Regions from separate parts of the Bacillus sp. DU-106 genome, predicted to be linked through region 1. Evidence: riboswitches for the same ligand, from Rfam matches in the RefSeq annotation. Region 1 holds a riboswitch; each other region holds the start of a gene.
What was found. Region 1 has a riboswitch for lysine ahead of C3Y97_RS08745 (aspartate kinase). Riboswitches for the same ligand answer to the same signal wherever they lie in the genome.
Positions count from the first base shown of each region.

Region 2: another riboswitch for lysine. It lies ahead of C3Y97_RS14915 (amino acid permease); the one in region 1 lies ahead of C3Y97_RS08745 (aspartate kinase).
Region 3: another riboswitch for lysine. It lies ahead of lysA (diaminopimelate decarboxylase); the one in region 1 lies ahead of C3Y97_RS08745 (aspartate kinase).

Region 1 is NZ_CP026607.1:1,679,438-1,681,713, reverse strand. Features, by position in the region: partial or broken gene C3Y97_RS08755 (hypothetical protein) at 1-258, opposite strand, end outside; partial or broken gene C3Y97_RS08760 (DUF4166 domain-containing protein) at 1-37, opposite strand, end outside; lysine riboswitch at 451-637, shown strand; gene C3Y97_RS08745 (aspartate kinase) at 840-2,069, shown strand.
Region 2 is NZ_CP026607.1:2,908,959-2,911,234, reverse strand. Features, by position in the region: gene C3Y97_RS14915 (amino acid permease) at 1-925, opposite strand, end outside; lysine riboswitch at 1,038-1,231, opposite strand; gene C3Y97_RS14910 (GNAT family N-acetyltransferase) at 1,616-2,065, shown strand; gene C3Y97_RS14905 (sulfite exporter TauE/SafE family protein) at 2,102-2,276, opposite strand, start outside.
Region 3 is NZ_CP026607.1:1,362,961-1,365,236, forward strand. Features, by position in the region: gene C3Y97_RS07070 (DUF3888 domain-containing protein) at 177-572, shown strand; lysine riboswitch at 662-843, shown strand; gene lysA (diaminopimelate decarboxylase) at 1,024-2,276, shown strand, end outside.

The DNA of each region.
Region 1 (2,276 bases):
CCAATTGCATAACTGCGTTAAAATATCTTTTCTTATTTCACCTATTGATTCCCCTTCTCCAGCTATTTCAAACCCAAATCCAATCTTTGTTTTATACAAAAACTTCTGTGGTTCTCCTTCTTTTTTCTCTAAATACGAAATTTCAGTAAAGCGAGCATCCCACTCTGTATGTATATCTGGTTCTTGCGTATATCCCCATAATTTTCCCATCGTCGTGTTCATTTTTGTCGCAACATAAATAGGCTGTTTCCTTTTCATTCTCCCACCTCCTATGCACTATAAGTTTAATGTACATGCAATGAATTTATTTTGCTACATTTTTCACAAACTTCCTCAGAAAAAAGAAAGAATTTTTAAAATATATATAAAACACTTGATTCCCCGGAAAATTTAAATTATTATAAAACAAATGTTACCAACAACTTCATAAATCAAACACTCTCGCCTAAAACGTGAGATAGAGGTTGCGATACTTATGAGTATTCTAATGGAGACACAGAGATGTCTATGAACTTAGATGAAAGGAAGTATTGCCGAAATTGATAAGTTTCTCTGCATTTATCAATTGGGGCTGTTTTCGAATAGAAACAGAACTGTCATATGTACAGACGTGTACGTATGAAGAGCTATCTACAAAAAAGAGATATCATTTTTTATGATATTCCTTTTTTGGCGGTTTTTTTATTAGCTCCGTTTTCTGTTTCCCTTTTCCTGTAACAGCACCATCCTCACTTATTTGAGATGGTGTTTTTTGTTTGTCTTTCTGGTAACTACAGGAGTATTGGGATTTATATATTTCCTAATCTATTCTTAAAAATAGACGAAAGAAGGAATCTGTAATGGAAACAATTGTTCAAAAATTCGGTGGCACTTCTGTCGGAAGCGTCGAACGCATTCAACATGTAGCAAATTTAATTATTGAAGAATATGAACGAGGTCATAGCATTGTCTCTGTCGTTTCAGCAATGGGAAAAAGCACAGATGAACTTGTCGCACTCGCTAACGCTATCACAGAAAATCCAAGTAAACGTGAAATGGATATGCTTCTATCTACAGGAGAACAAGTAACTATTTCATTATTAACGATGGCACTGCAAGCAAAAGGCTATCATGCAATTTCATTAACAGGGTGGCAAGCTGGTATTACGACAGAATCTGTACATAGTAGTGCACGGATTACTGACATTCATACAGATCGTATTCAATCTTATCTTGCTGAAGGTACGATTGTTATTGTAGCTGGTTTCCAAGGAGTCAGTGAAGATTTTGAAATTACAACGCTTGGACGAGGCGGTTCTGATACAACTGCTGTCGCATTAGCTGCTGCACTAAACGCAAAAAAATGTGATATTTACACAGATGTCACCGGCGTATATACGACGGATCCACGAGTTGTAAAAGATGCTTATAAATTAGATGAAATTTCTTATGACGAAATGTTAGAACTTGCAAACCTCGGTGCTGGTGTATTACACCCGCGTGCTGTTGAGTTTGCTAAAAATCATAATGTCATTTTAGAAGTTCGCTCAAGTATGGAACAAGAAAACGGAACAATTGTAAAAGGAGAATGTAACATGGAACAACAATCAATCGTTAAAGGTATTGCATTTAAAGATAATATTACACGCATCACAGTGAAAGGATTAGAACAAGGTTCACTTTCAACTGTTTTCTCTACATTAGCAGCGGCACATATTAATGTAGATATCATCATTCAAAGTATTACAAATGAAGGAACTGTTCATCTCTCCTTCTCCATCCATTCTAATGATTTAAGAGAAACATTAGAAGTATTGGAACAAAATCAAGAGGCACTTCACTATGAAGCAGTAGAATATGAAAATCATTTAGCAAAAGTATCAATCGTAGGATCTGGCATGGTATCTAACCCAGGTGTCGCTGCAAATATGTTCACTACTTTAAAAGAAGAAGATATTCATATTAAAATGGTAAGTACATCAGAAATTAAAGTGTCTGTCGTTATTGACCGCCTTCATTTAGTAACAGGCGTTGAGGCGCTGCATCAATCATTTATGGCGAAAATTGAGCCTTTCGTGCAAATGAGCTAATTTGATATGTTTAGTAACGCTTATAAAAAAAACATATTAATCTACTTCCTTCCTATTAATTAAAAAGCTATTCGTTAACAAGATGCTATATGATATATTAAAAAACACCTTGTCACATTTTCCTATACTGTGACAAGGTGTTTTTGACTGAAAGGAATTTGTAACTACTTAGTAGTATAATTATGAGGATAATTAAATAATAAACTT
Region 2 (2,276 bases), 1.2 Mb from region 1:
AAATAACAGCGTTCATAACAGAAGCAGCAAAGGCAACGCCCGCTTTTTCAAAAATAAGTGTAAACGGACTTACTGTAACATCACTTGCAGCAAGACTTTCAGTTGTATAAGGAATTAATAAACCGATAACGAGAATCGCAAGGATATAGAATAAAAGAATACGCCAAAAGATTGAACGAATTGCTTTTGGGATATTACGTTCTGGATCAGATGTTTCACCAGCAGCTACTCCTAATAGTTCAGTACCTTGGAATGAGAAACCAGCTGCCATAAACACACCGATAATTGCCATGATACCGCCGTTAAATGGTGCATCTGCAACAGTGAAGTTTTTAAATCCAACCGTTTCACCGCCCATAATTCCAAAAATCATCATGAAACCAACAATTAAAAAGATAATAATCGTAACTACTTTAATAAGTGCGAACCAATATTCAGATTCACCAAACCCTTTAACAGATAAATAGTTTAAAAGGAAAATAATAGCTAAACATAATCCGCTCCAAATAAGAGAAGGGGTATCTGGGAACCAAAATTTCATAATTAATGTTACGGCTGCAAGTTCAGCAGCAATCGTAATTGCCCAGTTATACCAATAGTTCCATCCAAGTGCAAAGCCAAGTGATGGATCAACAAATTTTGTTGCATACGTACTAAAAGATCCAGTAACAGGCATGTAAGCTGCAAGTTCAGCTAAGCTTGTCATTAAAAAATAAACCATAATTCCAATTGCGGCGTATGCAATTAATGCGCCACCAGGTCCAGCTGTATGGATGACACCACCGCTGGCAAGAAATAGTCCGGTACCAATTGTACCACCGAGAGAAATCATCGTAAGGTGACGAGATTTTAATCCGCGTTTTAATTCACCTTGTCCTTGTGTAGTTTGCGTTTTAGAGGTAGATTGATTTGTTGCGCTATTCATGTTCAACACTCCTTTTCTTGTAGGTTAGGAAGGAGCGGGGGAGAAAAATACAAAAAACCGCCAAAGGAATTTGGCGGAACGTTTCACAAATAACCACCCCATCATACCCTTCCGTTAAGATAGCACCCCACGTTTACACGGTAATTTTGTAAACGTGACAGTTCTGTTCCTTTCGGAGACAGCCCCAGCTCATATTTCCAGAGAAGAAATATAAACTTCGGCAACTTTTCCTTTCAAACGGAGTCAGCTGACATTCTCTGTGTCTCGTCCGTTTTACTATTAAAAGTCGCAACCTCTACCTCATCGGATTGATGAGGATTTATATATTGCTAAGATTTTTAATATATGGCAATTGTAATGACTTTCTGAATATATTGCAAGATATTTTGTTAGGAAAAGTCAAAAAATATCGGTTATTGTATAGGAAACGCTTGCAAAACTCCACCCGAACCTACTATTATGTAGCAATAAGCAAAGAAAAAATTGTTATACAAATGTTTCGCAAAAAATATTGAAAAACCCTCTAAATTAAAAGAAAATTCAGAAAAATATAATTCGACATAACTATCAAAAGAGGATTATTCCTTAAATTCGTTTCAAAGAATAAGTATAAATTTAACAAATAGAATGAATATTCTTTTTATTTTTAGTAAAATTGAGGTATTGTTTAATTGAAAAGGGGAAATCAAAATGAAATTAGAAACAGAAAGGCTCTATATAGTGCCGTGTACAGAAGAGAGGATTCAAGTCGCTAACGAGCAAGGATACAATAGCGGCCCGCATATTGTAGGGCATGTAAAGAATGTAAAAAAAGATGCAACTTTATTACCATGGGGGGCGTGGTATGTTCTTCGAAAAGAAGATGATAGCGTTTTAGGTGATATTGGGTTTAAAGGGAAACCAAACGAGAATCAAACAGTAGAAATTGGCTATGGATTCATTGAGAAATATTGGAATCAGGGCTATGCAACAGAAGCTGTAAAAGAACTAATCGATTGGGCTTTCAAAACAGGTGAGGTAGAAACAATAATTGCAGAGACACTTCTAGATAATTATAGTTCGATGCGTGTTTTAGAAAAGTTACATATGAAGAGAGTAAATGCTACAGAAATGATGATTAATTGGAAAATAGAAAAATAAAAAATACCGCTCTAAATTGAGCGGTATTTTTTATAGTTATGGTAGCATTTGCTTCTGATCATTCGGATACTCAGCCGTTGACGTATTAGGACGATTGGAATGATTACGAACAGCAATGAAAATAGAAATAATAACGACAAGACCAACTGCAACGTAAGAAAGTGAAATAATAGTTGGATCCACTTTAAATGTAGTAAGCAGTGTACGAATG
Region 3 (2,276 bases), 320 kb from region 1:
TCCTTTGTTATTATGATTATTATACTATGAGTATCATTATACGAAAATAAAAGAAGGTTGTGGGCTTTTTTATAATAATCGAGTAGAAAAAGAGTGGTGGGAGACAATAAAACAGAATTTCTATGTATGATAATTATCGTACGCAGAAAGAATCGCGTGATAATACGGAGGTTATAATGCGAAAATTATTATATTTTATAGCATGCAGTAGTGTTATACTTTTTACTTCACCGAGTGTGTCGGTAGCCCAATATGATGCACCTCTTATGGAAGATGCACTTTATTCTGTTTTATTTCCAAAAATAAATAAAGCAATTGAAAAACAATATGGAAGTTTGAAACCTTATCAATGTCCTAAAATTATTAGTTTAAAAAAAGTGTATAGCGGTACATATTTATTTCAAGCAAGTATTGAAGTGACAAAGTATGAACGTGTTGCTGGGAAAATTGCTCCACCATTTGAGAAGGTAACGATTACATTTAATAACGAAGAAGGCGAATGGGAAGTGACAAAGATTTCAGTAAAGCGCTTACCAAATGATACGAAACTAAACTGTAAAAAAACAATATAAAAAATTGTTTGACAAATAAAATGGTCCTTTGGTATTGTTAATAGCAACAATTAGATGTTTGAAAATTAAATAGACTTACCTCATCTACTCTCAAAGGTAGAGGCCGCGATAGGAAAGAGTAAGCTATGGGAGATTTAATGGAATCTGTGATCATAGGTTGAAAGGGACTATTGCCGAAATATAAGAATAACCATCTTATTCATATATTGGGACTGCATTGAATAAATGTAGTACTGTCATAAGATTTATTTTATGGAGAGCTATTTGGAGATGTTGATGCGGTTTCTTATTTTGAGGAGATAACAACTCGTTTATTTTTTCAATATATATTTTTCCTAATAAGAAACGCGTGTGAACATTGTTCCGCGCGTTTTTTGTCTATCTAAAAGCGTGCTGCAATGAATAGAAGATTGGGGTTATGAGTTTTAGAGGAAATAAGGGAGGAATTTAAATGTATTTACACGGCACAAGCCGAATTAATGGGCAAGGACACTTAGAAATTGGAGGGTGCGATACGACGCAGCTAGCAAAGCAATACGGAACACCACTTTATGTATACGATGAAGAGTCTATTCGAGGAAAATGCCGAGCATTTCATCGTGCTTTTAAAGAAAGTGGTTTCTCTTATCAAGTAGCATATGCAAGCAAGGCGTTCTTGTGCATGGAGATGTGCCGAGTAGCTCGTGAAGAGAATATGTCATTAGACGTTGTTTCTGGGGGAGAATTATATACTGCGCTCCAAGCAGGATTTCCGGCATCACGTATTCATTTTCATGGAAATAATAAAACAGAAGAAGAAATAGTGATGGCTCTTCAGGCGAATATCGGTTGTTTTGTCGTAGATAATTTCTTTGAATTAGAAGTTTTACACGATTTAGCGATGCAACATGGGAAATTTGTGAACATATTAATTCGTGTAACGCCTGGAGTAGAGGCGCACACACATGAATATATTACAACAGGTCAGGATGATTCGAAATTTGGATTTGGTGTTTCAAATGGTCAAGCAATGCAGGCAATTGGATTGGCTTTACAAAAATCCAATTATAATGTGCTAGGGATCCATTCACATATTGGGTCGCAAATATTTGAAACAGCTGGTTTTGTTCGAGCAATTGAAGTTCTTCGCCAATTTTTAGAAGAAGTGAGAGAGCAAACAAACTATGTAGTAAAAGTGTTAAATGTAGGCGGGGGATTTGGAATACGTTACACAGAGTCAGATACACCATTAACTCTTGAGACATATGTGCGAGCTGTAACAAGTGCAGTGAGAGAACAATTTACTGTATGTGAATATCCATTGCCAGAAATATGGATTGAGCCAGGCCGTAGCATTGTAGGTGATGCTGGGACAACAATTTATACAGTTGGATCTGTGAAAGATATTCCTGGTATTCGGAAATATGTATCAGTCGATGGTGGAATGACAGATAATTTAAGACCTGCTTTATATAATGCGCGTTATGAAGCGATGTTAGCGAATCGAGCGAATGATGAGAATGAGGAACTCGTTTCGATTGCCGGGAAATGCTGTGAGAGTGGAGACATGTTGATTTGGGATATTCATTTACCGAAAGTCGCTGCTTCTGATTTACTAGCAGTTTCCTGTACAGGAGCATACGGGTACTCGATGGCGAATAATTACAATCGGATTCGAAGACCAGCCGTTGTCTTTGCAAAAGGCGGAACATCGCAAGTAGTTGT